2 regions of the Bacillus sp. EB106-06-01-XG163 genome follow, and region 2 is predicted to be linked to the other one. Evidence: predicted binding sites of a transcription regulator. Region 2 holds the regulator's gene; the other holds the start of a gene.
What was found. Region 2 encodes Rex, which represses fermentation and respiration genes when NADH is low (regulators of the CRP and FNR family bind a similar motif). Its sites were predicted from a motif close to TTGTGAAATATTTCACAA; they were not measured.

Region 1: the regulator Rex is predicted to act here: its motif matches at 2,200-2,217, upstream of AC3WTF_RS11430 (L-lactate dehydrogenase).

What each region holds. Positions count from the first base shown of each region.
Region 1 is NZ_JBYTDS010000008.1:74,813-79,658, forward strand. It holds gene AC3WTF_RS11425 (MDR family MFS transporter) at 1-1,163, shown strand, start outside; gene AC3WTF_RS11430 (L-lactate dehydrogenase) at 1,205-2,158, opposite strand; gene amyE (alpha-amylase) at 2,429-4,408, opposite strand; gene AC3WTF_RS11440 (DUF6773 family protein) at 4,638-4,846, opposite strand, start outside.
Region 2 is NZ_JBYTDS010000016.1:757-5,602, forward strand. It holds gene AC3WTF_RS16525 (ABC-F family ATP-binding cassette domain-containing protein) at 1-1,264, opposite strand, end outside; gene moaC (cyclic pyranopterin monophosphate synthase MoaC) at 1,404-1,916, shown strand; gene AC3WTF_RS16535 (redox-sensing transcriptional repressor Rex) at 1,913-2,560, shown strand; gene AC3WTF_RS16540 (twin-arginine translocase TatA/TatE family subunit) at 2,579-2,749, shown strand; gene tatC (twin-arginine translocase subunit TatC) at 2,756-3,514, shown strand; gene AC3WTF_RS16550 (YdiK family protein) at 3,553-3,744, opposite strand; gene AC3WTF_RS16555 (CPBP family intramembrane glutamic endopeptidase) at 3,741-4,475, opposite strand; gene groES (co-chaperone GroES) at 4,712-4,846, shown strand, end outside.

The DNA.
Region 1 (4,846 bases), on a different contig from region 2:
TCATTTTTGATTTATTTCCGCCGGAAAAACGCGGAAAAATGTCGGGCATGTTCGGTGCCGTTTTCGGCCTGTCCAGCGTTCTCGGGCCGCTTTTAGGCGCGCTCATTACCGACTCCATCAGCTGGCACTGGGTGTTTTACATCAACGTGCCGATCGGTATTTTATCATTGTTTTTCATTCTTCGTTATTATAAAGAATCCCTTGAACACAAGAAGCAGAAAATCGACTGGGCCGGCGCAATCACGCTGGTGGTTTCCATTGTCGGTCTGATGTTCGCTCTTGAGCTCGGCGGAAAAACATATGATTGGAACTCCGTGCAGATCATCGGTCTGTTCGCTGTGTTCGCCGTGTTCTTTATCGCCTTTTTTATTGTGGAAAGAAAAGCGGAAGAACCGATTATCTCATTTTGGATGTTTAAAAACCGTTTATTTGCTACGGCACAGATTCTAGCGTTCCTTTACGGAGCCACGTTCGTCATTTTAGCGGTGTTTATCCCGATCTTCGTTCAGGCTGTGTACGGAAGCACCGCGACAAGCGCGGGCTTTATTTTGACGCCGATGATGATCGGTTCTGTTATCGGAAGTATGATCGGCGGAATTTTCCAGACAAAAGTGCGGTTCCGCAATTTAATGCTGATTTCCGTGGTCGCTTTCTTTATCGGAATGCTGCTGCTTTCCAATATGACACCGGATACGGCGCGTACGATGCTGACGGTATTCATGCTGATCTCCGGATTCGGCGTCGGCTTCAACTTCTCACTGCTGCCGGCTGCGTCCATGAACGATCTGGAGCCGCGTTACCGCGGAAGCGCCAACTCAACAAACTCGTTTTTGAGATCATTCGGTATGACGCTCGGTGTGACGATTTTCGGAACCATCCAGACGAATGTGTTTACTAACAAGCTCACAGATTCATTCAGCGGCATGAAAGGAGCGGGCGGTGCGATGCAGAACATCGGAAATCCGCAGGAGATTTTCCAGGCCGGCACGCGCGCTCATATTCCGCCGCACATTCTGGATCGCATTATTGACGCCATGTCGCAAAGCATCACATATGTATTTACGCTTGCGCTGGCGCCGATCGTCATTGCGGCCGTTACCATTTTGTTTATGGGAAAAGCGAGAGTAAAAACCTCTCAGGAAATGGCGAAAAAAGCGAATTAAAAAAAGCAGTACATGGCGTTTGTCATGTACTGCTTTTTTGTTTACTCTGCGAAATGCGGAGCGAGAATATCTTTCAGCACGTTTGCGCTGCGGCTGAATTGAGCCTGTTCTGTTTCATTCAGCTCAAGTTCCGTCACACCTGCAATGCCGTTCCGATTGACGACGGCCGGAACGCCGATAAAGACGTCGTTTACACCGTATTGGCCGTCCAGATATGTGCTGACGGTTAAAATGCTGTTTTCATTACGCAAAATCGCTTTTGTGATACGGGCGAGGCTCATCGCCACTCCGTAATATGTCGCGCCTTTTTTCTCGATAATATGGTAGGCCGCGTTTTTCACATCGTCAACAATCTGATCCAGCTCGTCCTGCTTGTAAGCTGTATTTTTCTCCAGCAATTGCTGCACCGGCACTCCGCCGATATTGGCGTGACTCCATACAGGAAGCTCGGTATCGCCGTGCTCGCCGATAATGTGGGCGTGTACGTTTTGCGGAGCGGCTCCGAAGTATTCACTCAGCATATAACGGAATCGCGCAGAATCCAGTGTCGTGCCGCTGCCGATGACGCGTTCTTTCGGCAGCCCGCTGAATGTCCATGTCGCATAAGTGAGAATGTCGACCGGGTTTGTGGCAACGAGGAAGATGCCGTCAAATCCGCTTGCCATTACTTCACCGACAATGCTTTTAAAAATGGCGAGATTTTTTTCGACCAGCTCAAGTCTCGTTTCGCCCGGTTTTTGATTGGCTCCGGCACAGATGCACACGATATCGGCATCCTTGCAATCCTCATATATGCCGTAAGATGTTTTGACCGGATGAGGCGCAAATGCCTTTCCGTGATTTAAATCCATGACATCTCCCATGGCTTTTTCTCTATTTACATCAATGATCACAAGCTCATCTGTGATCCCTTGGTTAATTAACGCAAATGCATAACTGCTTCCAACAAAACCTGCTCCGATTAATGCTACTTTGTTCACTCGTTCGTTCATCATATATGCTCATCCTCCAGTGTTTCGTGGTGTCTGTTTTTATCTTGTGAAGTATTTCACATTTATATTGTGCAATACTTCACAAACTTTTGCAAGAGAAAAGTTTGATTTTTGGACAAAAAAATATCGGTGATGGTTTCCGGATTGTTGACAACATCCTAAAACGGAACCGTTTTAGGATGTTGTCATCTTTTCAGCGTGATTGATGATGCGCTGTCCTTTTCCCAGAAGCGAGGGTTTGCCCGCACGCTGATGTGATGATGGCCCTATCCATTAATGCGGAAGATAACCATTCAAACCAGAATTGTTATACAAACCATTCTGCACATAATCAAAGCCGGGCTGGTTCTGTCCGGGCACTTGGGCGCTGCCATTGTTAAAAATCACTTTGGCGTTGGCCGTATCCGCATTCGCAGGCAGCGTCAGCGTGTACATTCCATCTGCATTCTTAGTCATGGCTTTCCCCGGCCACGATCCGGTTAATTCTATGGCCCTGCCTCCATCATGTTTATAGATATAAGCATTTACCTGGCCCCAATGGTCCGGATTTTGATAGCCAATGACGTTGGTTTGGGACGGGTCTTTTTTGACAAATGTGTATTCTTGGGTTCTCGCTGCACCCTCGCCGTTCGTTCCGGTTAATTTGATGTTGTATGTCGTGCCGATTGGATCTCCTTTCCCGATCGTTAGTCGGTCTCCATCCTTAAATGCTGTCTGCTGCCCATTATTGATTTGGTAAACGGCTTTTGTTGTTTTCGCATTTGCACGCAGGGTGACCGTTAGCTGATCATTGAAAGAATGGACTGCCCCCGTTTGGTAATTCTCAAGAAAGACATGAGGCGCATTTCCAATATCATCAGGATAAAGAACAGCCGCGGATCTGGCATTGATCGTACCTGTCAGTTTGCCGTTCGTTACTTGAAATGAACCGGCGCCGGCCCTATTATCATACCTGCCGTCAGGTAATTTCGTTGAAGTATTGATGGTGACAGAAGACGATCCTGCATTTGCCAGCACAACGCCTTTTGAGCCGCGCTGATTCATAAAGATTTGGTTGTTCCCATTCGGATTCGAGAGTTCCTCAGGCTGCCCGGCCATTACATTGTGAAATTGATTGACCGCAGTGATCGCCTGATCTTTAAATAAGGCGCTCCCGCGATCTCCTATTTGACTTTTTCCGGGAAATCTTACACCATTTCCTCCGCCCTCAGGTCTGGAAAAGAAAAGAGGCGTACTTCCTGAACGGGAACCAATCACTGCCCATCCTAAACGAATATCGTCATCACTCATCCATGTGGACTCTTCATCATCATTGGCATACGTATCATGTGATTCCACCCATGTGACTAACTTGTCCGCAGACACGTCAGATGCATAATGGGAGATATTCGACACACTCAGATTACGGTTCTTTAAAGCGGAGCTGATGGAATGCCCGTAGTTAGAAGCCGTCACATTCATATAATTCGCATAAGCAGTATCTCTGGACGCGCTGTCTTGCAGGATTTCTCCGTATTGGAACTCTGCCGATATATTTGTGATATTCGGCCAAAATTGGCTGCCGTAATTCCCATCATCCGGAAGCTCTATATGCTTGGCGGCATCATAGCGGAATCCGTCTGCTCCGTCATTCAATGCTCTTTCCAAGAAACGTTTCAGATAGACCTGCACCTCAGTATTCTGTGTATTCCAATCATACAGCCCAAGCAATGAATTTTGAGTGACGTCCCATCGATCCGACCAATTTTTAATTTGTGTGTTTCCATGGGTCCAGTTTGGAATACGCTTAATCTCGTCAGAAATCGCGCCATAATCGCTGGTAGTATGATTGATAACCGCATCGACAATGACTTTTACGCCATATTTTTCCGCGGCTGCACACATGTCCTTAAATTCTTGTTCAGTGCCTAAGTAACGGTTGCCGATTTGGTACGATGTCGGCTGATACAGCCAGTACCAGTTCCTCATGCTTTTATCTCCTTGGTTCCCTTCCTTTACTTGGTTAATCGGAGACGTCTGAATGGCTGCATAGCCCGCATCACGAATATCTTTCATATTTTGTGTTAACGTATTGAACGACCAATTCCATGCATGAAGGATGGTCCCGTTTTTGACCGATGACGCGGTCACCTTATTCGATTTGTTTGCAGTTTCAGCGTTTGCAGCCGCCGGGCCTGACAAAACCAAATGAAACAGCAATAAAAATCCGGCGAATAACGGCAGTAAAGAGGTTTTGAATCGTTTTTCAAACATTTTTGACACTCCTTATTTGATTTTTGAAGACTGACTGCGGAGTCAAAAATTCCTCTTACTCTTTCTTCAGCTCCTTTCAACTGTTGTGAAGACTGGAGAATTGTGTTAACGCTTACATTTCAACTTATCACACACTCTCTATCAAAGCAACGTGGCAGAGTGAATTCAAATCTATATTCCTATCAAATAAAAAGACCTTCCGCTTTCAAACAAAAAAAGAAACCACCTGTCAAGATGATTTCTTTTTTATTTCTTTTATCGCTCTTCTGTAAGACAGCTTCACAATGACATACCGAAGCAGAAACAGAATGCCTCCGCAGACGATAAAAAGAAAGATCATTTTCAGCCAAGCAAAGAATGTATGGGGAACCCCCCTGTCGTACATCGTAATCGCCGCTGCCGCAAAAGTGACCGCAATTGAATCTATCCGCTGCTGCT
Region 2 (4,846 bases):
TTTCCGGCATGTCCGGATATTCATCCCACAGCTCGTCCAGCACGCGTTTGGACGAGGTCAGTTCAGCCTGCTCCTGATCATAATAGCCGATTGTGACATTGGAACCGTACGTGATCGATCCGGATTCGGGGCTGAGCGTGTTCATAATGGTTTTCAGCAAGGTTGATTTGCCGATTCCGTTCGGTCCGACGAGGGCGGCGCTTTCGCCTCTTGTAATGCCGAAGGTCAGGTTTTTCAAGAGCGGCGGCTGGCCGTCATAGCTGATGGAAACATCCTGTACGCGCAGGACGTCGTTTCCGCTCTGTTTTGTAATGTCAAAACGGAAGGCGGCTGATTTTTCATCCCCGAGCGGCTTTGCCATGACGTCCATCCGTTCAAGCTGTTTTCGTCTGCTTTGAGCTCTTTTCGTTGTAGAAGCTCTGGCCAGATTGCGGTCGACAAAATCTTGAAGCTTGGCGATTTCGTCCTGCTGTTTTTCATACAGCTTCAGGTCTTTCTCATACTGCTCAGCTTTTTGTTCTAAATAGGCGCTGTAGTTGCCGAGATATTTTTTACTTTCTGTCCGTGAGACCTCATACACTTGACTGACGACTTTATCAAGAAAGTATCTGTCGTGGGAGACGATCAGAATGGCGCCTGAATATCCCTGTAAATAATGCTCAAGCCATGTAAGCGTATCGATGTCGAGATGGTTCGTCGGTTCATCCAGAATAAGCAGATCAGGCTGGGTCAGCAGCAGTTTTCCGAGCGCAAGCCTTGTTTTCTGGCCGCCGCTCAGGCTTTGCACTTTCACGGAATCGTCAAATTTTCCGAAGCCGAGTCCGTGAAGGATAGATCGGACGTCCGCTTCATATTGATAGCCGCCTTTATCCTTGAAATCCTGCTGAAGCCTGTCATAGGTTTTCATCAGCGTCTCAAGCTCCGCGGGGGCGGCCGTGGCCATCTTTTCTTCAATAGAGCGCATCTCTTTTTCCATTGCTTTCAGGAAATCAAAAACACTCAGCAGTTCTTCTTTTATGGTAAGCTGGGATTCCAAGCCTGTGTGCTGGGCAAGATATCCCATCGTTAATTCTTTCGGTTTGATTAATTCACCCTTTTCATATGAAAGGTGACCTGCGATAATTTTAAGGAGAGTTGATTTGCCGGCTCCGTTTCTGCCTACTATGGCGATGCGATCCCGAGATCTGACTTCAAGCTTTATATTGTTTAAAATAGGATCAGCGCCAAAAGATTTGGATAGCTGATTAATTTGTAAGATCATCATATTATTTCACCTCTGTTATAATAAGTTAAGTGTAGCTTATCAACCTGCTGTCAGCAAACAATACATCAGAATTGGAACATTATAGGATAAGACATCAGGGAGAAAATAGTGTATGATCAGAAGTAAGGAGAGTTTAAATATGAATGGATTTTCTCATTTTAATGAAGAAGGCCGTGCCCGCATGGTGGATATAAGCGATAAATCTTCAACAGTCCGTACTGCCGCTGCGATATCCAGCGTACACATGAAGCATGACGTGTACAGCAGAATCAAAAACCGCGAGATCGGAAAAGGAGACGTGCTGGCTGTCGCACAGGTGGCAGGAATTATGGCCGCAAAGCAGACGTCAGCGATTATCCCGATGTGCCACCCGCTTTCTTTAAGCAGCGTCGACATTTCATTCGGCTGGGAGGAAAAGGATTCCGAAGCCGTTCTTCATATACAGGCAAGCGTAAAAACGAAAGGGAGTACAGGTGTGGAAATGGAAGCGCTAACTTCCGCTTCAGTCTGCGCTTTGACCGTTTATGACATGTGCAAGGCGCTGGATAAAGGAATGGTCATCGGCCCGACCTGCCTCATGGAAAAGACAGGAGGCAAAAACGGTGATTTTAAAAGAGATGCATCTGAGTATAAAGTGGAGGACCAATCATGAACAAGGATCAATCAAAAATTCCACAGGCGACGGCAAAACGGCTGCCGCTTTATTATCGCTTTTTAAAGAATTTACACGCGTCAGGAAAACAGCGCGTTTCATCCGCTGAACTGAGCGACGCGGTAAAAGTCGATTCGGCCACGATCCGCCGGGATTTTTCCTATTTCGGGGCGCTCGGCAAAAAAGGATACGGCTATAATGTGGATTACCTGCTGTCATTTTTCAGAAAAACACTGGATCAGGATGAAACGACGAACGTCATTTTGATCGGTGTCGGGAATTTAGGGACGGCGTTTCTTCACTATAATTTCACAAAAAATAATAACACAAAAATATCTATGGCTTTTGATGTGAATCAGAGTAAAATAGGAACTGAGGTAGGCGGTGTGCCTGTCTTTGATCTTAATGATTTAGAGCTTCACATTAAGGATGAACCCGTGGCGATTCTTACCGTTCCTGCGGTTGCCGCCCAGTCAATCACCGACCGGCTCGTGTCGCTCGGAATCAAGGGAATCCTTAACTTTACGCCGGCCCGTTTGAATGTGCCGGATCACATTCGAATTCATCATATAGATTTAGCTGTAGAGCTTCAATCATTGGTTTATTTCTTGAAGCATTATTCTGTTTTGGAAGAAATTGAATAGCGAAAGGAGGAGCTGCACATGATCGGTCCTGGAAGCCTGGCGGTTATCGGTGTGGTGGCGGTGATTATTTTCGGTCCGAAGAAGCTTCCCGAATTAGGAAAAGCGGCGGGGGACACGCTTCGTGAATTTAAGAACGCTACTAAGGGATTAGCCGGTGAAGAAGAGGAAAAAAAGAAAGAAGAACAGTAAGATAGGATGACGCGTATGAGAGTGAATCAAATGACGCTTGTGGAGCATATTGCCGAACTTCGGAAACGATTGCTGATTGTGGCGTTATCCTTTACGGTTTTCTTTATTGCCGGCTTTTTTCTGGCAAAACCTATCATTGTGTATCTTCAAAAAGCCGATGAAGTAAAAGAGCTCACCCTTAATGCTTTTAACCTGACGGATCCGCTGTTTATCTTTTTGCAGTTCGCGTTTATCATCGGCATCATTTTGACTTCGCCGATTATTCTCTATCAGATTTGGGCGTTTGTCAGCCCGGGTCTGTATGAGAAGGAGCGCAAAGTAACACTCAGCTATATTCCGATTTCGATCGTGCTGTTTGTCGGCGGTGTGTCGTTTTCTTATTATATTTTATTTCCGCTGGTCGTTGATTTTATGAAGCGGGTCTCGAATGACCTCGATGTCAACCAGGTGATCGGGATCACCGAGTACTTTCATTTTCTGCTGCAGCTGACGATTCCGTTCGGACTGCTGTTTCAGATGCCGGTGCTGATCATGTTTTTAACGAGACTCGGTGTTATCACGCCGATGTTTTTATCGAAGATCAGGAAGTACGCGTATTTTGTGCTGCTTGTGATCGCCGCGATGATTGCGCCGCCTGAGCTGCTGTCTCACTTGATGATTACCATTCCGCTTTGCATTTTATACGAGGTCAGTATCCTGATTTCAAAAGCGGCGTATCGGAAAAGGCAGACCAGCAGTGAATCCGATCAGGACGTATCAGCATAAAAAAAGCCATTTCTCAATGATGAGAAATGGCTTTTCTTTTATTTTTGATTTTTTTTCACTTTAAATGAGAAGGCGAACATTTTAAACGAGATGCTGATATTATAAGCGGCGAAAACCATCAGCAGTATGGAATAAAAAGACCACATGCTTCCCGGAGAGCTTGCGGCCAAATACGTAAAGATACAGCCGACTGCGAAATAAATCAAGCCCCAAGTCATTGGGTTCCTCATACAAACAATCCTCCAATAATTAATTGCATTTGCTCACTATGCTGTTCAATATATTTTTGGGCGGGGCCGAGCTGCATGACCACGACAATGGTATTCATCATGACATGGGCGAATATCGGCACAATAATCCGTTTCGTCTGCACATACAAGAACGCAAAGGTAAAGCCCATGGCCGTATACAGCAGCAGGTGCGTGAGGTCTTGATGCACAATGCCGAAAATGACGGAACTGATCAGTCCGGCGATAAAGAAATTCGTTTTTTCATATAATACACCGAAAATGATCTTCCGGAAAATGATTTCTTCAAGAATCGGCCCGACGATAGAAGAAACGATAATCATGAGCGGCATGGCTTTAATAATGTTAAGAATGGCTTTCGTGTTTTCGGAACCGCTGCCCACATGAAAGACATACTGCTCAATCATCCCGGCGATTCCCTGAGAAAATAAAGCGAGCCATATTCCCGCGACCGCCCAGAGAACGGACATGCCGGCGGATGCTTTCTTCCCGTTTCTTAATGTCTGCTTCGGCGCGGTTCTCAAAATCAAGAGAACGATAATCAGGCAGATAAAAAAGCTTACGACGGAATAAATCCCCTGAGCCATGGTGAGATTCGCATTCGTAGGGTGCCCGCCCGCATAGCCGAATTTGTACATTAAAGGAATGCCGATCAATGCGGAAAGCTGCATGATAACATATGTCAAAATGATATACCAATACTGTTTTCTCAAATGATATGTACTCCTTTATCCTATAAAATCAAGTTATTTGTTCTTATTGTAACACAAGTGAACTTGACGTGAAAAAAGGAGAAAATCAGTGTGAGAGAGAATCATGTAAGCGTGAAAATTTTTTATTCTTATGACTTGAAATTGGAAGTGAGATTCTTTATTATAATAACTGTGTTAGCACTCTTTAGAGCTGAGTGCTAAAATTACATATTCATACTATTGAGGAGGTTATTACATTGTTAAAGCCATTAGGTGATCGCGTTGTCATTGAACTCGTAGAATCTGAAGAAAAAACTGCCAGCGGAATCGTATTACCGGATTCTGCAAAAGAAAAGCCGCAAGAAGGCAAAATCGTGGCAGCCGGTTCAGGT